Regions from separate parts of the Acidovorax sacchari genome, predicted to be linked through region 2. Evidence: predicted binding sites of a transcription regulator. Region 2 holds the regulator's gene; the other holds the start of a gene.
What was found. Region 2 encodes FNR, which switches genes on or off when oxygen is low (the NO sensors DNR and NnrR bind a similar motif). Its sites were predicted from a motif close to TTGATNNNNATCAA; they were not measured.
Positions count from the first base shown of each region.

Region 1: a site for FNR is predicted at 6,060-6,073, ahead of cyoA (ubiquinol oxidase subunit II). Genes of this name have one in related genera too.

Region 1 is NZ_AP035783.1:3,470,508-3,484,786, forward strand. Features, by position in the region: gene ACGHC0_RS15490 (ExbD/TolR family protein) at 1-9, shown strand, start outside; gene tolA (cell envelope integrity protein TolA) at 64-1,089, shown strand; gene ACGHC0_RS15500 (cytochrome-c peroxidase) at 1,189-2,610, opposite strand; gene acpA (acid phosphatase) at 2,758-4,401, shown strand; gene ACGHC0_RS15510 (MFS transporter) at 4,557-5,891, opposite strand; gene cyoA (ubiquinol oxidase subunit II) at 6,171-7,220, shown strand; gene cyoB (cytochrome o ubiquinol oxidase subunit I) at 7,277-9,283, shown strand; gene cyoC (cytochrome o ubiquinol oxidase subunit III) at 9,276-9,908, shown strand; gene cyoD (cytochrome o ubiquinol oxidase subunit IV) at 9,911-10,345, shown strand; gene ACGHC0_RS15535 (SURF1 family protein) at 10,410-11,201, shown strand; gene ACGHC0_RS15540 (ATP-binding protein) at 11,167-12,579, shown strand; gene ACGHC0_RS15545 (response regulator transcription factor) at 12,569-13,102, shown strand; gene ACGHC0_RS15550 (sulfite exporter TauE/SafE family protein) at 13,117-13,875, opposite strand; gene ACGHC0_RS15555 (LysR family transcriptional regulator) at 14,069-14,279, shown strand, end outside.
Region 2 is NZ_AP035783.1:1,824,141-1,838,419, reverse strand. Features, by position in the region: gene ACGHC0_RS08270 (putative bifunctional diguanylate cyclase/phosphodiesterase) at 1-1,413, opposite strand, end outside; gene ACGHC0_RS08265 (HD-GYP domain-containing protein) at 1,410-2,756, opposite strand; gene ACGHC0_RS08260 (sulfite exporter TauE/SafE family protein) at 2,808-3,593, opposite strand; gene hemN (oxygen-independent coproporphyrinogen III oxidase) at 3,622-5,004, opposite strand; gene fnr (fumarate/nitrate reduction transcriptional regulator Fnr) at 5,222-5,941, shown strand; gene ACGHC0_RS08245 (hypothetical protein) at 6,243-6,530, opposite strand; gene ACGHC0_RS08240 (FixH family protein) at 6,615-6,899, opposite strand; gene ccoG (cytochrome c oxidase accessory protein CcoG) at 6,994-8,442, opposite strand; gene ccoP (cytochrome-c oxidase, cbb3-type subunit III) at 8,560-9,495, opposite strand; gene ACGHC0_RS08225 (CcoQ/FixQ family Cbb3-type cytochrome c oxidase assembly chaperone) at 9,488-9,667, opposite strand; gene ccoO (cytochrome-c oxidase, cbb3-type subunit II) at 9,680-10,309, opposite strand; gene ccoN (cytochrome-c oxidase, cbb3-type subunit I) at 10,327-11,766, opposite strand; gene ccoS (cbb3-type cytochrome oxidase assembly protein CcoS) at 11,832-11,969, opposite strand; gene ACGHC0_RS08205 (heavy metal translocating P-type ATPase) at 11,969-14,279, opposite strand, start outside.

The DNA.
Region 1 (14,279 bases), 1.6 Mb from region 2:
GGCGGCTGACGCCCGGCACCTTTCCGCCCCCGCAGCCGATCCCCGGAGCCGCTCCCGAACGCGATGCACGCCCACAACGACCGAGACCAGTTCGCTCCCACGCGTCCGCCGGGACGCCTGCGCGCCATCGCGCTCGCCGTCCTGGTCCATGCCGCGCTCATCGGCGCCCTGACCTGGGGCGTGAACTGGAAGACCAGCGCCGACCAGCCCGCCATCGAGGCCGAGATCTGGTCCGCCCTGCCACAGCAGGCCGCACCGGCCGCGGTCGCCCCGCCGCCACCGCCCCAGCCGGCGCCGCAGCCCACGCCCCCGGCCCCGCCACCGCCCGCACCGGCCCCACCGCCGCCACCACCGCCGCCGAAGGCCGCGCCCGATCCGCGGGAAGCCGACATCGCCATCGAGCGCGAGAAAAAGCGCCTCGAGCAGGAGAAGAAGGAACGCCAGCTGCAGGCCGAACGGGACCGGCGCGAACGCGAGCGCAAGGAGCAGGCCGAGCAGGACAAGAAGGAACGCCAGCAGAAGGAAAAGGCGCAGCGCGAGAAGGAACTGCAGCAACAGCGCGAGAAAGAGCAGCGCGAGAAGGATCGCCGCGAGCAGCAGGAGAAGCTCGAAAAGCAGCAGGCCGAGAAGGAACGGCAGGAGCAACTGCAGAAGAAGCAGGCGGAAGACAAGCGCAAGGCGGATGAGAAGCGCAAGGCCGACGCCGCGGACGCCAAGCGCCTGGAAGCGCTGCGCCAGGAGAACCTGCGCCGCATGCAGGGCCTGGCGGGTGCCACCGGCGGCGAAACCGCCACCGGCAACGCCCAGCGCAGTTCCGGCCCGTCGGGCAGCTATGGCGGCAAGGTCGCGGCCAAGGTGCGCCCGAACATCGTCTATCCGGACGCCATCTCCGACAACCTGCGCACCGAGGTGGAAGTGCGGGCCTCGCCCGACGGCACCATCGTGGGCATCCGCGTCACCAAGTCCAGCGGCAACAAGTCCTGGGACGATGCCGTGGTCCGTGCGCTCGAGAAGACCGACACCCTGCCGCGCGACGTGGACGGCCGCGTACCCTCCTCGCTGGTCATCGGCTTCAGGCCCAAGGACTGACCTGGGGGCGCCGTCCTGGCCGGGCGGATCGCGAACCTGCGGGGTTACGGGCCTGCGGACCAGCGCCTCCGGGCAGGCCGGTGCAGGCCCCGGGCCGGCTCAGTGGGCTGTCGCAGCGCTCCGGGCGCCCGCCCGCGCCACGGCGGAATGGCGTCCGCCCCGCGCCACCGCCTCCATGGCCGGCACGGCATCCTGGTCGGTCAGGGTGCGCAGGAACGCCACCACATCGCCGATCTCGGACTCGGTCAGCCGGGGCGCCTCGCCGGGCTGGCGGTCGAACGGCGCTTCCCGGTTGACGTTGCCGGCATATTCGGCGGGCAGGTCGTCGTAGCGCGGATGCGCGCCGCGTGCGCGCGCCGGATAGGGATACCAGCGCGCCGGGCCGGTGTCGCGCGTGGCGTAGAAGCGCACCGCCTCTTCCAGGCTGTGGAAGACCCCGTTGTGGAAGAAAGCCTGCCGCACTGCCACGTTGCGCAGGCTGGGCGTGCGGAACGCGCCGCAGAGCGCCGCGCGCTCCTTCGCGTCCGTCCCGGCCGGCAGCGTGGCGCAGGTGCCCAGGTCGTGGAATGACGGGTCCCGGTTGGCCGGCAGCGCGCGGTTGCGCGGTACGCCGATCGCGATATGCCCGAAATCCGAGAAGGCGGGGAATGCCCCGTTGTTGGGGCTGACCTCGCTCAGGTGGCAGGACGCGCAGTTGCCCTTCTTCGCGTCGTTGAAGAGCGCGAGCCCGCGCATCTCGCGCGCCGACAGCGCCGCCTTGCCGCGCAGGTAGTCGTCGTACCGGCTGCTGTAGGGGTAGAAGCGGGCCGGATCCTGCTGGAACATCTCCAGCGCCAGCGTGGCCCACTGGAAGCCCCGGGCGTCGTCGTCGAGCGCGTCGGCGCCGAAGGTCTCGCGGAACTGCGCCGCATAGGGCGCCCGCCGCAGCCGCTCCACCACCGCCGCGGGGCCGGCATTGGCCATCTCGTGCGGCGCCAGCAGCGGGATCGCCGCCTGCTCGTGCAGCGTGCCCGCGCGGCCGTCCCAGGTGTGGCCGCCCGAGGCGCCCTGGTCCACGCTTTCGTCGAAATCGTCGTCGAAGCGGTGCATCGTGAAGGGCGGCACGTTCTGCTGGTAGCGCAGGGACGGCGCCGCCCGCACGCCCAGGGCCGCACCGTCGGCGCCGCCGGGCTGCACCGCGAGGCCGTTGGGCGGCCCGAACGCGTGCGCCGGATCATGGCAGCTCGCGCAGGACACGCGGCCCGATGCCGACAGCCCCTTGTCGAAGAACATGGCCTGCCCCACGGCCTGCATGCGCGCGAAGTCCGGCTGCGCCGCCATCTGCATCCGGTTCGCATCGGGCGGCATGGCGCCGGCCGGCGCCGCGGGCCGGGCAGCGGCCGGAGCCACGCCCGATGCGGCGGCGCGCCCCATCCACAACCCCACGCCGAGCAGCACGCCCGCAGCGCCCAGCAGGCAGGCCGGGCCGCTCCATCGAAGAAAAAACCGGGAGGCCAAAAACACGCGCACAGGAGCAGTCATGGGTCGGGAAGAAAAAGCCGGAAAAACGCGGCGCGCCAGCATGCGCCCCGGCCATGTCAGCTTCATGACGGCCATCTGTCATGCGCCGGACACAGCCGCGTTACCACAATGCGCCTCGCATAAAACCATTCACAACAGCGCACTACCATGAAACCCACCCTTCGCCTCCTCCCTCTGGCCGCCGCCGCGGCCGCCCTGCTGTCCGCCTGTGGCGGCAGCGACGGCTCCTCCACCGACAGCCTGCTGCAGCAGCGCATCCAGAACGTCGTGGTGATCTACGCGGAAAACCGCGGCTTCGACAACCTCTATGGCCTCTATCCCGGCGCCGACGGCATCCCCGGCGTGAACCCGTCCGCCTCCGGCAGCTACCTGCCCCAGGTGGACCGCGACGCGGCGGGCTCCGTGCTCGCCAGGCTGCCCAAGGTCTGGGGCGGCGTCACCGCGTCAGGCCAGGCCGTCACCGTGCCGGAAGGCAGCACGGCCAGCCAGGACAACCGCCCCTTCCAGATCGACGCCGCGTCCGGCTTCCAGACGACCGGCGTGCAGGTCGGGCCGAACGTGATCACCCGCGATCTCTACCACCGCTTCTTCGAGAACCAGATGCAGATCAACGGCGGCCGCAACGACAAGTTCGCCGCCTGGGCCGATTCGGGCGGCCTCACCATGGGCTACTACGACGGCAGCAACATGCAGCTGTGGAAGCTGGCCCAGAAATACGTGCTGGCCGACAACTTCTTCATGGGCGCCTTTGGCGGGTCCTTCCTGAACCACCAGTACCTGGTGTGCGCCTGCGCGCCGGAATATCCCAATGCCGACACCTCCGCCGCCAAGGGCTCGATCTCGGCCGTGGACCAGGACGCCGCCGGCAACTTCCTGCCGCGCCTCACGGTGGCGGCCAACTCGCCCGCATCCGCCATCTCCGGCCCGCCGGTGTTCGTGAACAGCAGCAACATCGCCCCGAAGAACTACGCCGGCGACGGCAAGTTCTACGCGATCAACACGATGCAGCCGGCCTACCAGCCCAGCTCCAACGCCCCGGCCACCGGCGCGAGCAACCTGACCGCGGACCCGGCCAAGGCCACCACCCTGCCCCCGCAGACCGCCACCACCATCGCCGACCTGCTTGACAGGAAGAACGTCGACTGGGCCTGGTATGCGGGCGGCTACAACGCGACGCTGGCGTCGGCCACCACGGACCGCGCCTTCGCCCGGCCCGCGCCGAACTTCCAGTTCCACCACCAGCCGTTCAACTACTACGCGAAGTTCGATCCGACCCAGTCCGCCACCGCGGCCTACCGCGCGCAGCACCTGAAGGATTTCGACGCGCAGTTCCTGCAGGACGCCGCCGCCGGCAAGCTGCCGGCCGTGACCTTCTACAAGCCGCAGGGCAACCTCAACCAGCACCCGGGCTATGCCAGCGTGGCCGACGGCGACGCGCACATCGCCAGCGTGATCGCCCAGCTGCAGGCCAGCCCGCAATGGAAGAACATGCTGATCGTCGTGGCCTACGACGAGAACGGCGGCTTCTGGGACCACAAGGCCGTCCCCAAGGGCGACCTCTGGGGCCCGGGCACGCGGATCCCGGCGCTGATCATCTCGCCCTGGGCCAAGCACGGCGTGGTGGACCACACGCAGTACGACACGGCATCCATCCTGCGCTTCATCACGCGCCGCTGGGGCCTGGACACCCTGCCGGGCCTGGCGCAGCGCGATGCCGCCCTGGTCAAGAACGGCGGCCAGCCGATGGGCGACCTGACGTCGGCCCTGGACCTGACGCAGATCCTGCAGTAACGCGCGCCCCCGCAGCGTCCGGCCCTGCCGGCCGGCCTGCGGCACTGCCCGCTGTACTGCTCCCAAAGGACAAAGCCCGCATGACGCGGGCTTTTCCTTTCGCGCTTCTCCCCGTGTGGCGGCACGCCCTGCGGCGCGCCGATCCTCTCAAAGGTTCATTCGCGGCGCTCGATCAGGCGGTTGATGCGCAGCGCCAGCAGCGTGCAGACCACGCCGGACAGCAGGTACACGCTGACCGCGACCAAGCCGAACTTGGCCGACAGGCCCAGGGCGACCAGCGGCGCGAACGCGGCGCCGACGAGCCAGGCCAGGTCGGCGGAGAGCGCGGCGCCCGTGTAGCGGAAGCGCGGAGAGAAATTGGCCGTCACCGTGCCGGAAGCCTGGCCGTACGACAGGCCCAGCAGCACGAAGCCCACCAGGATGAAGATGTTGTTGCCCACCGTGCCGCTGCTGAGCAGCCACGGCGTGACCAGGCTGAACACCCCGATCAGGCAGGCCATGGCGCCCAGGGTGTTGCGGCGGCCCACCCGGTCGGCCAGCCGGCCGGAGATGGCGATGGCGATGGCCGCACAGAAGGCGCCCGCGATCTGCACCCCCAGCACGTGGGTGATCGACTGCTCGGAATACATCGAGATCCAGGACAGCGGGAAGACCGTGACCACGTGGAAGAGCGCGAAGCTGGCCAGCGCGGCGAAGGCGCCCAGGAACACGTTGCGGCCTTCGCTGCGCATGAGTTCCAGCACGCCCACGGGCGCCAGTTCGCGCTGCTGCAGCATCTCGGTATAGGACTGCCCGACGATCAGGCGCAGGCGGGCGAAGAGCGCCACCACGTTGATCGCGAAGGCGACGAAGAACGGGAAGCGCCAGCCCCAGTCGAGGAACTCCTGCACCGACAGGTTGCTGTAGAGATAGGCGAACAGGCTGGCCGCGAGCGCGAAGCCGACCGGCGCGCCCAGCTGTCCGATCATGGCGAACCAGCCGCGCCGCTCCGGCGGGGCGGACATCGCCAGCAGGGACGGCAGTCCGTCCCAGGTGCCGCCCAGCGCCAGGCCCTGGCCCAGGCGCAGCACGACCAGGGCGATGATGGCGATGTGGCCCACGCTGTTGTAGCTCGGCAGGAAGGCCATGCCCGCGGTGGAGGCACCCAGCAGGAACAGGGCGAGCGTGAGCTTGGTGCCGCGCCCCCAGCGCCGCTGCACCGCCATCGAGATGGCCGTGCCGACCGGGCGCGCGACGAAGGCCAGCGCGAAGATCGCGAAGGCCATCAGCGTGCCGTCCAGGCGCGTCATGAAGGGAAAGACGAACGACGGGAACACCAGTACGCAGGCGATCCCGAAGACGAAGAAGTCGAAATACTCGGACGACCGCCCGATGATGACGCCGACCGCGATCTCGCTGGGCGTGGCTTCTTCATGGGTGTCCGCATGGGACAGGGATTCCTCGTGATGGAAATTCCCGGCGGGGTAAGGGGAAGCAGCAAGCCCACTCATATGAACGCTCCTCGATTCATGCTGAACACGGCTTCCGTTCTACACCCCGGCCGTGGCCCCTACAAGGCGACTTTTCCCTGAGGACGGGTCGGACAAACCCTTACACGAACCATGGTTTTGCGCTCGTCGGTCTGCAACCCGCGCCAGCCCGTGCTGGCGGGCCGTACTTTGACCTTGGACAAAATGTCCAATCGACAGAGCCTTCCAAAGTATTACATTTGGCCCGTCCTGTAATCCGCGTTTGCCCTAAACGCGCTTTTCGTTACGCCCCCCAAAAGCATGCTGAAAACCATGAAACTCCGCGGGCCCGCATGGCTCGGCGCGGCCGCCCTGGCTGCAAGCCTCGCCGGCTGCAGCAAGGCCGTCGTCCTCAATCCAGCGGGTGACGTCGCCGCGCAGCAAGGCCAGCTGGTCGTCACCGCCACGCTGCTGATGCTGATCATCATCGTCCCGGTGATCCTGCTCACCTTCCTGTTCGCCTGGAAGTACCGCCAGTCGAACACCGAGGCCGAGTACGACCCCGACTGGCACCACTCCACCACGCTGGAACTGGTGATCTGGACCGTGCCGCTGATGATCATCATCGCCCTGGGGGCGCTGACCTGGATCAGCACCCACAAGCTGGACCCGTACCGCCCCCTGGACCGCATCGACGCGGCCCGCGCGCTGCCCGCCAGCGTCAAGCCGCTGGAGATCCAGGTGGTGGCCATGGACTGGAAGTGGGCCTTCTTCTACCCCGAGCAGGGCATCGCCACGGTGAACGAGGTCGCTGCACCCGTGGACCGCCCCATCGTCTTCAAGCTGACGTCCACGTCCACGATGAACGCGTTCTACGTTCCCGACCTGGCCGGCATGATCTACACCATGCCCGGCATGCAGACCGAGCTGAACGCCATCATCAACAAGGCGGGCGTGTACCACGGCTTCTCGTCGCACTACAGCGGCCCGGGCTTCTCCGGCATGACGTTCAAGTTCCACGGCCTGAGCGACGGCGACTTCGACAAGTGGGTCGCCGATGCCAAGGGTTCCGGCAAGGCGCTGGACAGCAAGACCTACCTCGCCCTCGCCAAGCCCAGCGAGCGCAACCCCGTGGAGCGCTTCGCCTCCGTGGAAGCCGGGCTCTACGAGAAGGTGCTCAACCGCTGCGTCGAGGACGGCAAGATGTGCATGCACCACATGATGGCCATCGATGCCAACGGCGGCGAGGCCTACCTCAAGGCCGCCGGCCTGAACCTGCCCCAGGACGTGTGCACGGCCGAGAACTCCGCGCGCGTGATCGCCTCTCTGGAAACGACGCGCGAGACCGCGAACGCCACCACCCCGCAATGACCCTGCAGGGCCGTTGACGCGCAGGCGGCGCCGGCCCCCACCAGAAGAAACCCGATATGTCCTCCGAACAAATTACCGCGTCCCACTGGGCCCTGGGACGGCTCACCTGGGACTCCGTGCCGATGGCGCACGAACCCATCGTGCTGTGGACCTTCATCGCCGTGATGCTGGGCGGCCTCGCCGTCTTCGCCGCGGTCACGCGCTTCCGCCTGTGGGGCCCGCTTTGGCGCGACTGGATCTGCAGCATCGACCACAAGAAGATCGGGATCATGTACATGATCCTCGGCATCGTGATGCTGCTGCGCGGCTTCGCCGACGCGGTGATGATGCGCCTGCAGCAGGCCATCGCCTTCGGCGACAACATGGGCTACCTGCCTCCGCACCACTACGACCAGATCTTCACCGCCCACGGCGTGATCATGATCTTCTTCGTGGCGATGCCGCTGGTCACCGGCCTGATGAACTACGTCGTGCCGCTGCAGATCGGCGCGCGCGACGTGGCCTTCCCGTTCCTGAACAACTTCAGCTTCTGGATGACCACCGCCGGTGCCATCCTGGTGATGATCTCGCTGTTCCTGGGCGAGTTCTCCACCTCCGGCTGGCTGGCCCTGTCCAACCTGGGGGCGCAGAACCCGGGGACCGGGCTGGACTACTACATATGGGCGCTGCAGGTCGCCGGGGTGGGCACGACGCTCTCGGGCATCAACCTGATCGTGACGATCATCAAGATGCGCGCACCCGGCATGAACCTGATGAAGATGCCCATCTTCACCTGGACGTCCCTGTGCACGAACGCCCTGATCGTGGCCTCCTTCCCGGTGCTGACGGCCGCCCTGGTGCTGATGTCGCTGGACCGCTACGTCGGCACGAACTTCTTCACGAACGACTTCGGCGGCAACCCGATGCTGTACGTGAACCTGATCTGGATCTGGGGCCACCCCGAGGTGTACATCCTGGTGCTGCCCGCGTTCGGCATCTTCTCCGAAGTGGTCGCCACGTTCTGCCGCAAGCGCCTGTTCGGCTACACCTCCATGGTCTATGCCACGGTGGTGATCACCATCCTGTCGTACCTGGTCTGGCTGCACCACTTCTTCACGATGGGCTCCGGCGCCAGCGTGAACACGTTCTTCGGCATCACGACGATGATCATCTCGATCCCCACGGGCGCGAAGATCTTCAACTGGCTGTTCACCATGTACAAGGGCCGCATCCGCTTCGAGCTGCCCATGATGTGGACCGTGGCGTTCATGGCCACCTTCGCCATCGGCGGCATGACCGGCGTGCTGCTGGCCGTGCCACCGGCCGACTTCGTGCTGCACAACAGCCTGTTCCTGATCGCCCACTTCCACAACGTGATCATCGGCGGCGTGCTGTTCGGCCTGTTCGCCGGCATCAACTACTGGTTCCCCAAGGCCTTCGGCTACAAGCTCGACCGCACCTGGGGCCTGCGCTCCTTCTGGCTGTGGGTGGTGGGCTTCTGGGTGGCGTTCGCGCCCCTGTACATCCTGGGCCTGATGGGCGTGACGCGCCGCGTCAACCACTTCGAGGATCCTTCCCTGCAGGTCTGGTTCGTGATCGCCGCCGCCGGCGCGGGCCTCATCGCCCTGGGCATCGGCTGCTTCCTGATGCAGCTCGTGGTGAGCTACCTCAAGCGCGACCAGCTGCGCGACTTCACGGGCGACCCGTGGGATGCACGCACGCTGGAGTGGGCCACCTCCTCGCCCCCGCCCCAGTACAACTTCGCCTTCACGCCCCGCGTGCACGAGATCGATGCCTGGTGGGACATGAAGAAGCACGGCTACAAGCGCCCCCTGGCCGGCTTCCAGCCGATCCACATGCCGGCCAACACCGGCGCGGGCGCCGTCATCTCCGCGTTCTCGCTGGTGCTCGGCTTCGCCCTGATCTGGCACATGTGGCTGCTCGCGGGCGTGTCGTTCGCCGGCATCGTGCTGGCCGCGATCATCCACACGTTCAACTACAAGCGCGACTTCTACATCCCTGCCGATGAAGTCAACACGACCGAAGAAGCCCGCACACTCCAACTCGCCCGCTCCCATGTCTGATATCCGTTACCAAGCCGGCGCCGCAGGCGCCCTGGCTTCCCGCGACTACCACCTCGCGGAGGAGCCCCATCCAGAGAACGGCACCGCGCTGGGCTTCTGGCTCTACCTGATGAGCGACTGCCTCATCTTCGCCGCGCTGTTCGCCACCTACGGCGTGCTGGGCCGCAGCTACGCCGCCGGCCCGACCGGCGCGCAGCTGTTCGACCTCTCGCTGGTGGCCATCAACACGGCCTTCCTGCTGCTGTCGTCCATCACCTTCGGCTTCGCCATGCTGCAGAAGCAGAAGGGCAACGTGGGCGGCACGCTGGGCTGGCTGGCGGTCACGGGCCTGTTCGGCCTGTGCTTCCTGGGCCTGGAACTCTATGAATTCCACCACCTGATCCATGAAGGCGCGGGTCCGCAGCGCAGCGCCTTCCTGTCGGCCTTCTTCACGCTGGTGGGCACCCACGGGCTGCACGTCACCTTCGGCCTCATCTGGCTGGTGGTGCTGATGATCCAGATCAGCAAGCACGGCCTGATCCACGAGAACAAGCGCCGCCTGATGTGCCTGTCGATGTTCTGGCACTTCCTGGACGTGGTCTGGATCGGCGTCTTCACCTTTGTGTACCTGATGGGGGTGCTGTAAACATGAGCGCACAGAATTCGCACGCACACGCACACGCACATGCCCACGCCGGGCACGACGACCACCACCACGACGACGGCCCGCACAGCACCTTCTCGGGCTACATGGTCGGCTTCGTGCTGTCGATCATCCTCACGGCCATCCCGTTCTGGCTCGTCATGGCCAAGGTGATCTCCGACCGCAACACGGCCGTGCTGGTGCTTGGCGCCTTCGCCGTGGTGCAGATCCTGGTCCACATGGTCTGCTTCCTGCACATGAACGGCAAGGTGGAAGGCGGCTGGACCATGCTGTCCACCATCTTCACCGTAGTGTTCGTGGCCATCGCCATCGCGGGCACGCTGTGGGTGATGTTCCACATGAACACCAACATGATGCCGGAGCACAACATGCCCGCATCCACGGCGCCCCTGCCCCCGCCGGTGAACAACACGCCCTGACGACGCGGTGGCGCAAGGCAACACGGAGGCCGGCACGCGCCGGCGCTCCCCCCTCCTGAAGGCGATGCTCATCCTGGTGGGCATCGCCTTGTTTTTGGGCTTCCTGGCCCTGGGCACCTGGCAGGTGCAGCGCCGGGCCTGGAAGCTGGCGCTGATCGAGCGCGTGGACCATCGCGTGCATGCCGCGCCCGTACCCGTGCCACCGCCCGCGCAATGGCCGCAGGTGGACGCCCCCGGCTACGAATACCTGCCCGTCGCGGCCACGGGCCGCTGGCTCTCCGACCAGACCGTGCTCGCCCAGGCCACCACCGACCTCGGCTCGGGCTTCTGGGTGATGACGCCGCTGCAGCAGCCCGACGGCACGCAGGTGCTGGTCAACCGCGGCTTCGTGCCGCAGGACCAGCGTGCGCGCTGGCTGCCGGGCGGCGAAGCACTGGCCGCGGCGGACGCGGGCGGCGCGCAGGCGTCCGTGCAGGGCCTGCTGCGCATGAGCGAGCCGGGCGGCAGCCTGCTGCGCGCCAACGACCCTGCCGCCCAGCGCTGGTACTCGCGCGACGTCGCGGCCATCGCCGCGGACCGGCAGCTGCCGCGCGCCGCGCCGTTCTTCATCGACGCCGGCCTGCCCGCGCAGCGGCCGCCGCAGGCGATCGGGGAGGGAGCGGCTGCCAGCGCCGGCCCCTGGCCCCGCGCCGGCATGACCGTGATCCGCTTCCCCAACAGCCATCTGGTGTACGCGATCACGTGGTACGGACTGGCCCTGATGGTTGTCGGTGCAGGCTGGTATGTGGCACGCTACGAGTTTCGTCCGCGCGCAGCCGACCGTGCCCACCACCCCTCCGACCGCTCCACACACTGATCCCGGCCCGGGCGCCACGTCCTCCGCGGCGCCCGGCGCGAAGCCGCCCCCGGCCGGACCGGCCGCGCCTTCGGTGCGCAACGCCCGCTACGCGAACGCCGCAGCGGGGCTCAAGAACCTGCACCAGCTGATCCAGTTGCGCTGGGTGGCCGCCATCGGGCAGGTGTTCACCATCGAGGTCGCCTACTACAGCCTCGGGCTGTCGCTGCCGGTGCGCGAGATGCTCATGGTCGTGGGCTGCCTGGTGCTCTTCAACCTCGTCAGCCTGGTGCGCTGGCGCACCGGGCACGGCGTGCGGAACGTGGAGCTTTTCCTCGCGCTGCTGATCGACGTGGCCGTGCTCACGGTGCAGCTCTACCTGAGCGGCGGCACCGGCAATCCGTTCGTCTTCCTCTACCTGCTGCAGATCGCGGTCGGCGCGGTGCTGCTGCGCGGCGGATACATCTGGTCGATCGTGGCGATCACCACCGGCTGCTTCGCGGCGCTGTCGCGCTTCAACCTGCCGCTGCCCCTGCCCGCGGACCTGCACCGGGGACTGTCCAGCCCCTACCTGCTGGGCCTGCTGGTGTGCTTCCTGCTCAACGCGATCCTGGTCGTCATCTTCATCACCCGCATCGAGCGCAACCTGCGCCAGCGCGACGCGCGGCTCTCGGCGGCACGCCAGCGGGCCCTGGAAGAGGAACACATCGTCCGCATGGGCCTGCTGGCCTCGGGCGCGGCCCACGAGCTCGGCACGCCGCTGTCCACCATGGCCGTCATCCTGGGCGACTGGCGGCACGACGAGCGGCTCGCCGCCGACCGCATGCTGCAGGACGAGATCGCGGAAATGCAGGTCCAGGTGCAGCGCTGCAAGAGCATCGTGAGCGGCATCCTGCTGTCGGCCGGCGAGGCGCGCGGCGAGGCGTCCGCGCAGACCACGGTGCGCACCTTCGTGGATGCGCTCGCGCGGGACTGGCGGGCCACGCGCGCCATCGCCGCGTTCGACTACGACAACCGCTTCGGCGCCGACACGCCCATGGTGTCGGACACCATGCTGCAGCAGATGGTTTTCAATGTGTTGGACAATGCGCGGGACGCCTCGCCCGGCTGGGTGGGGATGGCCGTCGAACGCGACGCCGACCTGCTGCGCATCACCGTGACCGATGCCGGCCCCGGGTTCGACCCGGCCATCCTGTCGCGGCTCGGCAAGCCCTACCAGTCGAGCAAGGGCCGAGCGGGGGGCGGGCTGGGCCTGTTCCTCGCCATGAACGTGGCGCGCACCCTCGGCGGCAGCGTCACGGCCCGCAACCTGCCGGAGCGCGGCGCCGAGGTCAGCATCCGGCTGCCGCTGTCGGCGGTCGCGCTGCCACCCACCGGACTCACACACCATGGACGATGAACGCCTGCTGCTGATCGTGGAGGACGACGAAGCCCTCGCCAGGACCCTGGCGCGCTCCTTCGAGCGCCGCGGCTACCGCGTGCTGCATGCCGACAGCCTGGCCGGCGTGGAAGACCTGCTGCTCCTGCATGCGCCCGGCTACGCGGTCGTGGACCTCAAGCTCAAGGGCGAGGCCTCGGGCCTGGCCTGCGTGCAGAAGCTGCATGCCCGCAACCCCGCCATGCGCATCGTGGTGCTGACCGGCTTCGCGAGCATCGCCACGGCAGTGGAGGCCGTGAAGCTCGGCGCGTGCCATTACCTCGCCAAGCCCTCCAACACGGACGACATCGAAACCGCCTTCGGCCTTTCCGAAGGCAACACCGAGGTGGAACTCACCAACCGGTCCAGCTCCATCAAGACCCTGGAGTGGGAGCGCATCCACGAGGTGCTGGCGGAGACGGACTTCAACATCTCCGAGGCCGCGCGCCGGCTCGGCATGCACCGCCGCACGCTCACCCGCAAGCTCGGCAAGCAGCGGGTGTGACGTGGCCTGGCCGGCTAGCCGAACAGCATCCCCAGGCCCAGCGCCAGCAGCCCCGCCATCAGGCAGCGGCGGAAGGTCTCCGGCGACAGGTGCCTGCGCAGACGGTTGCCGAGGGCCATGCCGGCGAGCGCGGGAGCGAGCAGCAGCACCGAACCCGCCAGCATGCCGGCCGGCAGCCGGGCCTGCGACGCCAGGCCCGCGCCCAGCGCGAGCGTGGACACGGTGAAGCACAGCCCCATCGCCCGCACCAGCGCGTCGCGCTGCAGCCCCAGCGCCTGCAGGTAGGGAACGGCCGGCACCACGAACACGCCCGTCGCCGCGGTGACGGCGCCCGTGACGGCCCCCACGGCGAACCCCAGCCCGTGGGCGTCCTTGCCGGAAATGGACGGCAGTCGCGCCCCTGACAGCGACCAGCCCGCATAGGCGATGAGTGCAGCCCCCAGCGCCATGCGCGCGCCCGCGCCCTGGGGCGGGCCCAGCCACCAGGCGCCCAGCCAGGTGCCGGCGCAGATGCCGGCCTGCAGCCCGGCATGCCGACGCAGCAGCCCGGGCACTTCGCGCCAGGCCCCCATCTGCCAGACATTCGTCGCGAGCGAGGGCACCACCAGCAGCGCCGCGGCCTGCGCGGGGGGCATCCAGAGCGCGAGCAGCGCCATGGACACGGTGGGCAGGCCGAGCCCGACCACGCCCTTCACCAGGCCCGCCAGGACGAACACCAGCGCCGCCGCCAGCGCATCCGGCGCCCATGCCTGCATCCATCCCGTGTCCGCCATGCTCCGCTCCTGTTGTCACCGCCGATCCACGCCATGGCCCGTGGCGCGGCACTCGCCGAAGCCACCGTGCCAGGTCCCGGTCCAGGCACCTGCAGCGATTCTGGAAGCGGCCGCCACCGGGCACCATGCGGATGTTCCGTCGCCAGCCTTCGGATTCTCCGGAGCCAGATCGCCACCTGTGGTAGCGTGCCGCATGCGCTTCGACCTGACGGACCTGCGGCTTTTCCTCCACGTGCACGAGGCCGGCACCATCACGGCGGGCGCGGAGCGGGCGCACCTGGCGCTGGCCTCGGCCAGCGAGCGCCTGCTCGCGATGGAGCAGGCGCTCGGCGCACCGCTGCTGGTGCGCGGCCGGCGCGGGGTGCAGGCCACCCCGGCCGGACAGACGCTGGCGCACCACGCAC
Region 2 (14,279 bases):
ATCATTCCAGCGCAGCAGGGCCTCGGCGCCCACCACCCGGCCCGAGGCCATCGCCACCTGCGGCTGGTAGTGGACCGCGAAATCGCCGCGGTCCAGCGCCTGGCGCATCGCATGCTCCAGCTGCATGCGCGAGAGCATGTCGGCATTCATCTGCGGCTGGTAGAACCCGTAGCTGCCCCGGCCGCGCTCCTTGACCCGGTACATGGCGGTGTCCGCCTGCTTGATCAGGTCGTCCAGCGTCTCGCCGTCCCGGGGGTGCAGCGCGATGCCGATGCTGCACTGGATGGAAAACCCCATGCCGTCGAGCATGAAGGGCTGGCGCATGTCCTCCAGGATGCGGCGCGCCACGGATTCGGCCATGGGTGCGTCGCCCGCATCCAGGTGGAGGACGAACTCGTCCCCTCCCAGGCGGCACAGCATGTCGTTCTGCCGCAGGCAGCCCTGCAGGCGCTGCGCCACGAGCTGCAGCACCCGGTCGCCGAAGAGATGCCCCAGCGAATCGTTGATGATCTTGAAGCGGTCGAGGTCGATGAACAGGATGGCGAACCCGCCGCCCTGCACGCGCGCGGTCTCCAGCGCCGAGGCGACGCAGCGCGACAGCAGCAGGCGATTGGGCAGGCCGGTGAGCACATCGCTGTACGCCAGCTGCTCGATGCGCTTTTGCGCGGCATGCTGCAGGGTGAGGTCGCGGAAGGAATACACGCGCCCCATGGGCCGGCCCTGGCTCATCTGGGGTACCGAACGGCGCTCGATCACGGTGCCCGTGCGCAGGTGCAGGATGTCGAGGGTTTCCTCTTCCGGGAACTGCGCGATGCCCAGCAGCCGCGCACGGTAGGCATCGGCGTCGGCCACCTGGCCGGCCATGTGCGCTTCCACGGCCGCGTCGTCGCGCTGCACGAGCAGGTCTGCCGGCATGTTCCACAGCCAGGCCAGGCGCTGGTTGAAGGCCCGCACGCGACCGCCCATGTCGCAGACCATCATGCCGTCGGCGGCGGAGTCGAGCGTGGCGCGCAGTTCCGAGAGCAGGCGTTCCAGCTCGCCCTGGATGGATGCCTGCTCACTGCGGTCCAGCATGCCCAGCACCAGCAGTGGCATGCCCTCCGGCGACTCGACGGCGGCGACGCGGCGGTCCACCGGCACGAGGGAGCCGTCGGGGCGCAGCATGCCCGAGTGCGAATGGATGCCCGCCCGCAGCCCGGCCAGGTCCTGCGACCAGAACGCGAGATCCTCGGGCGTGTTGGCCAGCAGGTGCACCGGCCGCCCTTCCATGGCTTCCTGCGGCCGGCCGGCCAGTTCGGCCGCGGCCCGGTTGCACAGCACCACGTTCAGCGACTGCGCATCGACCAGCCAGAGCGCCTCGCGCAGGCCCGCGAACAGCGACCGCCACGCGATATCGATGGCCGGGCCGTTCATTCCGGCACCTCGTCCGCGCCGGCCACCAGTGCCCTTTCGAAGAAGTAGCAGATGCGCTTGCGCGGCGACAGGTAGTCCAGCGCATCGCGCGGCAGCTGCGCAGGGCGCAGGCTGCGGCGGATGCCCAGGTCCGGCGAGCGCTCCAGGTCGAGCACCAGCGCCTCGTCGCGCGGCACGCTGCCGTCGTGCACGATGACCTGCGGCCGCAGCGGCCGGGCCGAGTCCACCGCCACCACGATGGCATAGCGTTCATTGGTGAGCTGCACGATCGACCCTGCGGGGTACACGCCCATCAGGCGGATGAAGCACTGCAGCACCTGCGCGTCGAAACGGGACTTGTGCTGGGCGAACAGGACGGACAGCGCCTCGTGCGGCGTCAGCGGGGCCGCGCCGCGCAGCGGATTGCACAGCCGGTCGTAGTGGTTCACCAGCGCGAGCACCTGCCCCGCCCGGCCCAGGTCGGCCCCGCGCAGTCCGAGCGGAAAACCGCCGCCATCGGCCCGTTCGTGGTGCTGGGCGATGGCCGAGACCACCGCCCGGCCCAGGCCCATGCGCTGCGCCAATACGACGGATTCGCCCACGTGCGCCTCGTAGAGGGCCTGGTCGGCCGGGCCCAGCGCGGCGCTGGGCTGCGCGACGTGCGGCGGCAGGGAGATCTTGCCCAGGTCGTGCAGCAGTGCCGCGATGCCCAGGTCACCCAGGTCTTCCCCGCGCATTCCCAGCGACTTGCCCAGCAGCAGGGACAGCACCGCCACGTTGACGGAATGCAGCGCGGCGCGCGTGCCGGCCCGCTCGGACAGCAGGCGGACCGCGGAATCGCCGTGGGCCATGAGTTCGTCCACGCAGCCGCGGACCAGGGACTCGGTGGCCTTGCGCGCCTCGGCCGGATCCTGCTCCACGTGCAGGGCCAGGCGCTCGTACACCCGGGTGGCCCGCGCGAACTGCTCGTCGCAGCGGGCCAGGGCCCGGCGCTGGGACTCCAGGCGCGCATGGAGCGTGCCCGCCGGCTCGGCGGCCGGGGTGCCGGAGCCGGCTCCGGGCACCGGGGCCGGCTCCGCAGAACCCTGCGCAGCGGATGCCGGCGCCTCCATCGCCGCGCGCACCGCGGCATCGCTGCGCGCAGGCACCCAGCGCACCTGCTCCAGCCCCAGGGATTGCAGGGTGGCGATCTGGTCCCCGGATGCAATCCGGAAGCTGCTTACCGGAAAGGGATGGTTCATCCATCCCAGCTCCAACTGGATGTACATGCCGACGCGCAACAGGGCGACGTCGATGAGGAGGGAGGAGTTCACGGGGAGGTCACGAAATGAGAGAGGCGCGTAACGCCTCTCATTCGAAACCATTATCACCAGTTCGTGAGTAGCTGTTTCCTGATGCGAAAGAAATGTACCGCTTCAGCGACACCAGGGCTCCAGCGCCTGGCGTCCCACGTCCATCCAGAGCGCCCAGGCGGCCACGGCCGCCAGCAGCAGGCCGGCGAGCCTCGCTCCCCAGGTGGCGCGCGCCGCGTCCACCCGGGAGCGGAGGCGACGCCAGGCCCAGGCGCCGCCCAGCAGCCAGAGTGCGCCTCCACCGCCGAACGCGGCCATCGCGGCAGCCCCCTGCGCCGGACTGCCGGCCAGCGCCGCCACGAGCAGGGCCGAATACAGCAGCCCGCACGGCATCAGGGCCCACGCCAGCCCCGCCACCGCCAGCCCGCCCGGAGCGCGCACGCCCGGGCCGACACGGGCCCAGACCGCGCGGCCTGCGCGCTCCACCCAGAGCGGCTGGCGCGCCTGCAGGGCCATCAGGAGGCCCCAGGCCAGCATGCCCACGTGCAGCAGCGTCCATGCCGGCCGCAGGGCCGCGGACTGCTGCGTGAGCCAGGCCAGGCGGTCCATGGCCAGCGCCGCGGCGGCGCCGGCCAGCCCGTAGCCGGCCATCCGGGCCACGTGGAAAACCGCGGTGCGCGCCATGCCGCCGCGAAGCAGGCCGGTCGCCGCCGGCGCGGCGCAGGCGGCGGGCGCCCCCGCCGTGGCAGGCACGGAGCCGTACCGGCGCAGCGGCGCCTGCGCGGGCACTCCGTTGCCCTGCTGCGCGCCGCCCACGATCACGGCGCAGGGAGCCGCGCACATCGCCAGGCAGTGCGGCCCGCCCGCCAGCCCCATGGCGAAGGCCGTCCAGATCAGTGCATCGGGCATGGCGTCTCCTGCGGGAAGAAGAGGACGTTCAGATGATCCGGGAGAACCGCGCGCGGTTGCGGTCCGCCTGCAGGTAGCGGTCGAACACCATGGCCACGCCGCGCACGAAGAACCAGCCCATCTCCGTCACGGTGATGCCGTCCTCGCCCACCGTGACGAGGCCGTCGCCGGCCATGCCTTCGAGCGCCTCGAGCTCCGCCGCGAAGTACCGCCGGAAATCGATCAGCCACGACTGCTCCATCGGCTCGAACAGCACCTCGCCCTGGCACATGAGGGCCATGATGACGGAGCGGCGCACGAGGTCGTCACGCGTCAGCGCGAGGCCGCGCACCACCGGCAGCCGGCCCTGGTTGATGAGATCGTAGTACTCGTCCAGGGTCTTGGCGTTCTGGCTGTACGTGGCGCCGATGCGGCCGATGGCGGAGACGCCCAGCGCGATCAGGTCGCAGTCGGGCTGGGTGCTGTAGCCCTGGAAGTTGCGGTGCAGCCGGCCCTGCCGCTTCGCCACGGCCAGGGCGTCGCCCGGCAGCGCGAAGTGGTCCATGCCCACGTACACATAGCCCGCGTCCTGGAAGGCGTTGAGCGAGCGCGACAGCATCGACACCTTGGCGGACGCCATCGGCAGCTCGGCCGACACGATGCGCCGCTGCGGCTTGAAGCGCTCCGGCAGGTGGGCGTAGGCATAGAGCGCGATGCGGTCGGGCCGCAGCTCGCACACCTGGGCCAGCGTGCGGTCGAACGATTCGGGGGTCTGCCGCGGCAGTCCGTAGATCAGGTCCACGTTGACGGATTCGAAGCCGATCCGGCGCGCCTCCTGCACCAGCGCGAACACCTGCTCGGCCGGCTGCACACGGTGCACCGCCTTCTGCACGGCCGGGTCGAAATCCTGCACACCGAAGCTCAGCCGGTTGAAGCCCAGTTCCGCCAGCCGTGCGAGCCGCCCGGCATCCACCGTGCGGGGATCGACCTCGATGGAATACTCGCCCCCGGGCACGAGCGTGAAGCTGCGGCGCAGCATGTTCATCAGTTCCTGCAGCGCCTCGTCGCCGAGGAAGGTGGGGCTGCCGCCGCCGATGTGCAGCTGGCTCACCGCATGGCCGGGCGCGCAGTGCGCCATGTGCAGGTCGATCTCGCGGCTGAGGTAGCGCAGGTACACGTCGGCGCGCTCGGGGTGGCGCGTGATGATCTTGTTGCACGCGCAGTAGTAGCACAGCGATTCGCAGAACGGGATGTGCACGTACAGCGAAAGAGGCACGGCCTTGGCGGCCGAGCCGAGGCGGCGCTGCTGCAGCGCCAGCACGTACTCGTCGGCGCCGAAGGCCTCCACGAACCGGTCCGCGGTCGGGTACGAGGTATAGCGGGGGCCCGGCACGTCGAATCGGCGCAGAAGCTCGGGAGTCACAGCGTTCATGGTGCGGAATTCCTTATCAATTCACAATGTGCCCCATGTCCCGCGCCCGTGTCCTTGACGCCGGTCAAGCATTTGGACGCGCGTCGCTGCGACAATTGACGCATCACAGTCGCCCGCCACATTCTTTTTTGCACGCCTGCGCTCCTGCCATGCGTCCGCACCGTGGCCGGCCTGCATGCACAGCGAGATAGAACACAGAAGGGAAGGCTGCTCATCCATGAATCCGCACACCATCAAGGTCGCCTGCTCGAACTGCAACCTGCGCGAGCTCTGCATGCCGCTGGGCCTGAACGAGCAGCAGCTGCAGCGCATCGATGACATCGTCGCCACGCGCCGCAAGGTCAAGCGCGGCGGCACGCTGTTCCGCAACGGCGAGGCCTTCACGTCGCTCTTCGCCATCCGCACGGGCTTCTTCAAGACCTGCGTGGCCACCGAGGACGGACGCGACCAGGTGACGGGCTTCCAGATGGCCGGCGAGATCATCGGGCTCGACGGCATCGTCAGCGACCACCACACCTGCGACGCCGTGGCGCTGGAGGACGCCGAGGTGTGCGTCATGCCCTTCGAGCGCATCGAGGAGCTGTCGCGCGAGGTCACGGCCCTGCAGCACCATGTCCACAAGATCATGAGCCGCGAGATCGTGCGCGAGCACGGCGTGATGCTGCTGCTGGGCAGCATGCGCGCCGAGGAGCGCCTCGCGGCCTTCCTGCTCAACCTCGTGCAGCGCCTGCATGCGCGGGGCTTCTCGCAGTCCGAACTGGTGCTGCGCATGACCCGCGAGGAGATCGGCAGCTACCTGGGCCTCAAGCTGGAGACCGTGAGCCGCACGTTCTCGAAATTCGTCGAGGAAGGCATCGTCGAGGTCAAGCAGCGGCACGTGCGCATCGTCGAGCCGGATGCGCTGAAGCGGATCGTGAACAGCCAGGCATGTAACTGACATCCCCCTGAGGCGCTGCGCGCCTTCCCCCTTCTCTCGCCGTGCGGCGCACGGCGGGAAGGGGGACGACGCCGGTGGCCGGGCGAAGCCCGTTCCACGGCGTCTGCTGGCCTGGCCTGCTCCGCGGCCTTCTGATGGGTGAGGCCGTGCGTGTCCGTCGGCCTTTCGCTGCGCCAACGCTCTGCGACAAATGTTGGGCCCCTGCCTGACCTGCCTGACCTGGCAGACTCTGGTTGCCTGGTTGCATGCGGGACATCATCCCGATTGGCGAGCCCTCACATCTGCCGACAGTACCCAACCTTCACTGCGAAAACTTGCCGCACTCCATCGGGCGCTCTCCCGCGGGAACGGGGCAGCGGTTGAGTTCGAAGGGCGACATGGACAGCAGCGTGGTGAGGGCGCTGGAGAGCATGCACAGCGCCCAGAACACGAAGAACGCCACCGTATAAACGCCCTCGCGCGAGAGGGCGAGGGGTTGGTCGGACCAGTGCAGTGCGGCAGGGTCCACGAAGGCGAATACCACCATCTCGATCAGTCCGGCCACCAGGAAGGCGGGCCAGGCGATCCACATCCAGCGTTGGGTTCTCATCGCGATCTCCTCCTTTGCAGTCATCGGTGTCGAAAACGAACGGAACACGTCGGGCCCGGGGGCCCGCCAGGCGGGGCGGCCGGATCAGCGGGGCTGGTCTTCGGCCGGCGTGGCCGCGTGGTTGCGCGCCTTCATCGCCGGCTCCATCGCGGAGGAGCGCGCGCGCTCGCGCTCCAGCGTGCGGTTGATCTCGATGCCCTGGCGGTAATAGTCTTCCGCCACCACCGGATCGGGCTGCCGCACGGCGAGCCATGCCGTCGCCGTGCCGGCGACCACCACGATCGCGGGCCCGGCGATCACCATCCACACGTGGCCGAACTTCCACCAGGGCTGGGCCGCCGCGGCGGCCGATGTCGTCTTGTTCGCCATCATCTCGAACTCCTTCCTTCGTCACCTCGGCCCCATCACACCACAGGGTGGCAGGGGCCTGCCATACTGAATAACACCAACCGTCCTCGCCGCTTCAGCGCGGCACGAGGAAGATGGATTTCTCCTTCACGTGGGCCTTCGTCTCCAGGGCCTGCACCTCGAAGGCCACCGGGTGCGAGCCCGGCGCGGCCGAGCCGTACGGAATCTGCAGCCGCACCGCCACCCAGCGCGATTGCGCGGCGCCGATCTCCACCTCGGCCTCCGAAGCGACAGCCAGCCCTTCCAGTCCGGACGCCGCGATGCGGTAGCGCTGGGGCGCCTCGGTGGCATTCATGATCTGCAGGCTGTACACGTTCTCCAGCCGCCCGCCCGCCACGATGCGCGAGAGCGCCGCGCGGTCGCGCACCACGTCCACCTTGAGCGGCGTGCGCAGCGCCAGGCTCGTGAGCATGCCGACGCTGAGCGCCACCAGCACGGCCGTGTAGATGAGCACGCGCGGCCGCAGCACGCGGCGCAGCATCTGCGACTGCGTCCAGCGGTTCGCCACACCGTTCTGCGTGGAGTAGCGGATCAGCCCGCGCGGGTACTTCATCTTGTCCATCACGGTGTTGCACGCATCCACGCACAGGCCGCAGCCGATGCATTCGTACTGCAGGCCGTTGCGGATGTCGATGCCCACGGGGCAGACCTGCACGCACAGCGTGCAGTCGATGCAATCCCCCAGGCCCCTGGCGCGGTGGTCCACCGACTTGTTGCGCGGGCCGCGCGGCTCGCCGCGCACTTCGTCGTACGTGACGATCAGGGTGTCCTTGTCGAACATCGCGCTCTGGAAGCGCGCGTACGGGCACATGTACTTGCAGACCTGCTCACGCAGGAAGCCGGCGTTGCCATAGGTGGCGAAACCGTAGAACACCACCCAGAAGAGCTGCCAGGATCCCTGCAGCGCCATCAACTCGGTGCCCAGCTCGCGGATCGGCACGAAGTAGCCCACGAAGGTGAAACCCGTCCAGGCCGACACCGCGATCCACAGGAACTGCTTCAGGCCCTTCTTGCGGAGCTTCTCGAAGGTCCAGGGACCGTTGTCCAGCCGCAGGCGCGCGCTCCGGTCACCCTCGACCTTGTGCTCGATCCACATGAACATCTCGGTATAGACGGTCTGCGGACACGAGAAGCCGCACCACAGCCGCCCGGCCACCGCGGTGAACAGGAAGAGCGCGAGCGCCGAGATGATGAGCAGTCCCGTCAGGTAGATGAAGTCCTGCGGGTACAGCACCAGGCCGAACAGGTAGAAGCGCCGCGCGCCCAGGTCGAACAGCACCATCTGCCGCTCTCCCCACTGCAGCCACGGCAGCCCGTAGAACACCAGCTGCGTGAAGGCGACCATGGCCCACCGCCAGCGCGCGAATACGCCGGCGATGGACCTCGGGTAGATCTTCTTCTGGGCTTCGTAGAGGGAGACGACTTCGGCCTGTGCCGATGCGCCGTCCGCCGGGGCAGGGGCGATCGGAATGACCTTGCGCGGCTTTCCGTCAGGGGGCTTCATGTGGGTTCTGCTTTGCTCTGTGGGCCGGCTGTATCGTGTCGTGGGAGCAGGCGTTGCGCGTGGGACCGGAGGGGGGGCCGCGCCGGCCGGCGGCGCCCCCGTGTCCGGTCCCGCGGTTCAGTTCGCCGGGGCCGCCGCGGCGGTGTTCGCGCCCGGCTTGTTCGACAGGCCCCAGACATAGGCGGTCAGCACGCCGATCTGCGCGTCGGTGAGCTTGCCGGCCTGGGCGGGCATCTGGTTCACCTTGCCGTGGTTGACCATGGCGGTGATGGCGCCCTCGCCCCAGCCGTGGAGCCAGATGTCATCGGTCAGGTTGGGCGCGCCCAGCGCGGTGTTGCCCTTGCCGTCCATGCCATGGCAGGCCGCGCACACCGTGAACTTGGACTTGCCCAGCGAGGCGCGCAGCGAATCGTGCGGGCTGCCCGACAGGCTCAGCACGTAGTGCGCGAGGTTGCGCACGTCCTCGGCCGAACCGACGGCCGCCGCCATGGGGGGCATGGTGCCGATGCGGCCCTTCTCGATCGTCTCGCGGATGTTGGCGGGCGCGCCGCCGTGCAGCCAGTCGTTGTCGGCCAGGTTCGGGAAGCCCTTGCTGCCGCGCGCATCGGAGCCGTGGCACTGCGCGCAGTTGTTCATGAACAGGCGCTCGCCGATGGCCATGGCCTCGGGGCTGGCGGCGGCCTGCTCGGTGCTCATCGCGGCGAAGCGCGCATAGAGCGGCTCCAGCTCGGCTTTCGCCTTGGCCATTTCGTTCTCGTACTCGCCGCGCTGCGACCAGCCCAGCTGGCCGCTGAAGCGGCCCAGGCCCGGATAGGCGGCCAAGTAGCCCAGGCCGAATACGATGGTGATGACGAACAGCCACATCCACCAGCGCGGCATGGGGTTGTCCATCTCGGTGAGGTCGCCGTCCCAGACGTGGCCCGTGGTGTTGTCGGCGCGCGGCTCGACCTTCTTGCTCGCGGTGATCCACAGCAGGATGAGACAGCCGGCGATGCCGCCGAGGGTCAGTGCGACGACGTACACCGACCAGAAATTGTGGGTGAAGTCACTCATGGTTCTTCTCGTTCTCGAAAGAATTCAGGGGAGCGTCCGGCTCGGTGAACGGCAGTTGCGCCGCCTCCTCGAACCGGGACCGGTTGCCGCGGGAGAACGTCCAGGCCAGGATTCCGAGGAACAGGGCGAACGAGATCAGCGTCGCGGCGATGCGGACGGTGGTGATGTCCATGGCGGCCTCCCCTTACTTGAGCGCGCGGCCCATGACCTGCAGGTAGGCCACCAGCACGTCCAGCTCGGTCTTGCCCTTGACCTCATCGGCCGCACCGGCGATCTGCTCGTCGGTGTAGGGCACGCCCACGGTGCGCAGGGCCTTCATGCGGGGCGCGGCGACGGACGGGTCCACCGCGGTCTTCTCCAGCCACGGGTAGGCCGGCATGTTGGACTCCGGCACCACGTCGCGCGGGTTGTTCAGGTGGATGCGGTGCCACTCGTCGCTGTACTTGCCGCCCACGCGGTGCAGGTCGGGACCCGTGCGCTTGCTGCCCCACTGGAACGGGTGGTCATAGACGAACTCGCCGGCCACGGAGTAGTGGCCATAGCGCAGCGTCTCGGCGCGGAACGGACGGATCATCTGCGAGTGGCAGTTGTAGCAGCCCTCGCGCAGGTAGATGTCGCGGCCCAGCAGCTGCGTGGCCGTGTAGGGCTGCACGCCATTGACCGGCTCGGTGGTGGACTTCTGGAAGAACAGCGGCACGATCTCCGCCAGGCCGCCGACGGCCACCACCAGCACGATCAGCACGATCATGAGGAAGTTGTTGGTCTCGATCTTCTCGTGGGAGAAGCCGGCTTTTGTCGTTGTGTTGTCGGACATGGAAAGCGCTCCTGGGTTCAGGCGTGGGCGGGTGCCACGGCCGGGATCTGCACCTTGACCGAACGGCCGGCCATGGCGGTCTTCCACACGTTCCAGGCCATCACCACCATGCCCGCGAGGTACAGCAGGCCGCCGGCGAAGCGGATGACGTAGAAGGGATAGGTGGCCTTGACGCTCTCGACGAAGGTGTAGGTGAGCGTGCCGTCGGCATTCACCGCGCGCCACATCAGGCCCTGCATCACGCCGGCGATCCACATGGCGGCGATGTAGAGCACGATGCCGATGGTGGCCATCCAGAAGTGCAGCTCGATCGCCTTGATGGAGTGCATCTTCTCGCGGCCGAACAGACGCGGCACGAGGTAGTAGAGCGAGCCCATGGTGATCAGGCCCACCCAGCCGAGCGCGCCGGCGTGCACGTGGCCCACGGTCCAGTCGGTGTAGTGGCTCAGGGCGTTCACCGTCTTGATGGACATCATCGGGCCCTCGAACGTGGCCATGCCGTAGAACGACAGCGACACGATCAGGAAGCGCAGGATCGGGTCGTCGCGCAGCTTGTGCCACGCGCCCGACAGGGTCATGATCCCGTTGATCATCCCGCCCCAGCTGGGGGCCAGCAGGATCAGCGAGAACACCATGCCCACGGACTGCGTCCAGTCGGGCAGCGCGGTGTAGTGCAGGTGGTGGGGGCCCGCCCACATGTACGTGAAGATCAGCGCCCAGAAGTGCACGATCGAAAGGCGATAGCTGTACACCGGGCGGCCGGCCTGCTTCGGGATGAAGTAGTACATCATCCCCAGGAAGCCGGCGGTGAGGAAGAAGCCCACGGCATTGTGGCCGTACCACCACTGCACCATCGCGTCCTGCACGCCCGCATAGGCGGAGTAGCTCTTCATCCAGCCCGCGGGCACTTCCGCGCTGTTGACCACGTGCAGCAGCGCCACCGCGAGGATGAAGCCGCCGAAGAACCAGTTGGCCACGTAGATATGCTTCACGCGGCGCTTGCCCACGGTGCCGAAGAACACGATGGCGTACGACACCCACACCAGCGTGATCAGGATGTCGATCGGCCACTCGAGCTCGGCGTATTCCTTGCCCGTGGTGTAGCCCAGCGGCAGGCTGATGGCCGCGGCCACGATCACCGCCTGCCAGCCCCAGAACGTGAAGGAGGCGAGCGGACCCGCGAACAGGCGCACCTGCCCCGTGCGCTGCACCACGTAGTAGCTGGTGGCGAACAGCGCGCAGCCGCCGAACGCGAAGATCACCGCGTTGGTGTGCAGCGGGCGCAGGCGGCCGTAGCTGAGCCACGGAATGCCGAAGTTGAGTTCGGGCCAGGCGAGCTGCGCGGCGATGACCACGCCCACCAGCATGCCGACCACCCCCCACACCACGGCCATGATTGAAAACTGCCGCACGACCGTGTCGTTGTAGTGCGCGGCATTCGAGACAGAAGAATCCATCGGGCACCTCTTTTGGTTTGCTTACAAATTCTGACGAGGGGGGCCCCGGAGCCGTTTGACAAGCGTCAATCGTCCCGAAGAATGCGTTCGCCTTCCTGTTCGACGTTGTCGAATTGCCCCCGGTCGATGGCCCACCAGAGCCCGACCAGGATCAGCAGCACGAGCACGACCGACAGCGGAATCAGCAGGTACAGGATGTCCATCACACGGCTCCCTGCGCCAGGGGCGCGGAGGCGGGCCGCAGGGCTGCGTCCGCCCCCGGGGCGGCCGTGCCGGCATCGCTGCCCGCGCCCCGCGCGAGGCGCGCCGCGTTCGCCACCACCAGCAGAGAACTGAGCGCCATGCCCAGCCCCGCGAGCCAGGCCGGCATCCAGCCGGCCACGGCCAATGGCACGCACAGCGCGTTGTAGGCCGCGGCCCAGGCCAGGTTCTGCCGCACCACGCGCAGCGTGCGCCGCGCGAGCCGCACGCTGCGCTCGACCATCGCGAGCTGGTCGCCCATCACCACGAAATCCGAACGCGACCGCGCGAGCGGCACGGCCCGGCCGAAGGCGAACGACACATGCGCGCCCGCGAGCACCGGACCGTCGTTGAGGCCGTCGCCCACCATCGCCACATGCCGGCCGGCGGCCTGCAGCGCGCGCATGCGGTCGAGCTTGTCCTGCGGCGAGCAATCGCCGCGCGCGGCGTCGATGCCCGCGCTGGCGGCCACTCGCGCCACTGCATCGGCGCGGTCGCCGGACAGCAGCTCGACCGACAGGCCGGCCTCGCGCAGGCGCGTGACGACACCGGCTGCGTCGGGCCGCAGATCCTCCCGCCAGTCGAAAGATGCGACCTCCGCGGGCCACGCGGCGAGGGACGCGCCGGCAGGCACCGTCCCGTCCATCGGGGAACCGGCCGGGGAACAGGCCGGCAAAGGCTCCGCGCCCAGGGCCACCCGCTGCGTGGCGGCTGCACCGGCATCCACGGCCCGGCCCAGGCGCAGCACGGCAGGCGCCCGCAGGCCCTGCAGGTCATCCACCCTCGCGACCAGGCCCCGCCCCGCCACTTCGCGCACATCGCTCAGCCGCCAGCGCGCGCCGGCGCCCTCTCCCTGCGGCCCGGCCGCCTCCACCAGCGCGCGGGAGAGCGGATGCAGCGAGTGCCGCGCCAGCGCCGCCGCCAGGGCCAGCGCATCCGCCTGCGTGAAGCCCTGCGCCGGATGCACGCCCGCGATCCGGATGCCGTCCTGCGTCAGCGTGCCGGTCTTGTCGAACACGACCGTGTCCACGGCCGCCAGCGCCTCCAGGGCCTGCAGGTTGCGCACCAGCACGCCCTGCCGCGCGAGCGCGCCCGCCGCCGTGAGCATGGCCACCGGCGTGGCGAGCGAAAGCGCGCACGGGCAGGTCACGATGAGCACCGCCACCGCGACCATGAGTGCGTGTTCCGGGTCGGTCTTCCACCACCACGCCGCAGCCAGGCCCGCAGCCAGCAGCACCCCCACCAGGAAGGGCCGCGCGATGCGGTCGGCCAGTTGCGCCAGGCGCGGCTTCTGCGCGGAAGCGGCCTCCATCAGCACGACGATCTCGGCGAAGCGGGTATCGCCGCCGACGCGCTCCACGCGCACCTCCACGGGCGCGCGCAGGTTGTAGCTGCCAGCCGTCACGGCCGCGCCTTCCGCGCGCGGCAGCGGGGTCGACTCCCCCGTGAGCAGCGCCTCGTCCACCTGCGTGCTGCCGCGCTCGATGCGGCCGTCGGCCGGGAAGGCCTCGCCCGGCAGGATGCGGACCACATCGCCCACCGCGAGCCGGCGCACGGCCACGCGCGTGAACGCGCCATCGGTGCCGCGCCGCTCCACGCTGTCGGGCAGGCGGTTCATCACCGCCTCCAGCGCGCCCGCCGTGCGGTCGCGCAGCCGCATCTCCAGCCAGCGGCCGGTGAGCAGGAAGAACACGAACATGGTCAGCGAGTCGTAATAGACCTCGCGGCCGAAGGCGCCGGCCGGATCGAAAGTCCCCGCCGTGCTCACCACGAAGGTGATGCCCATGCCCAGCGCCACCGGCAGGTCCATGCTCACGCGGCGCAGGCGCAGGTCGCGCAGCGCGCTGGAGAAGAACGGGCCGCACGAGAAGATCATCATCGGCAGCGTGATGACCCAGGAGGCCCAGCGCAGCAGCCGCTCCATCTCGGCCGTGAGGTCGCCCGGCTGCGCCACGTACGCGGGCCACGCGTACATCATCACCTGCATCATGCACAAGCCCGCCACCAGCCAGCGCCACAGGGCACGGCGGCCCTCGCGGCGGCGCTGCTCGCGCGCCAGCGCATCCATCGCCGGCAAAGCGGGGTAGCCGGCGCGGGCCACCGCGGCCATCCAGCCCGACGGGCGCACGTGCCGGGCATCCCACACCACCCGCGCGCGGTGCGTGGCTGCGCTCACCTCGGCCTGCAGCACGCCGGGCACGGCACGCAACGCATCCTCCACCGTGAGCGCGCAGGCCGCGCAATGCATGCCCCCGAGCACCACGTGCGACTCC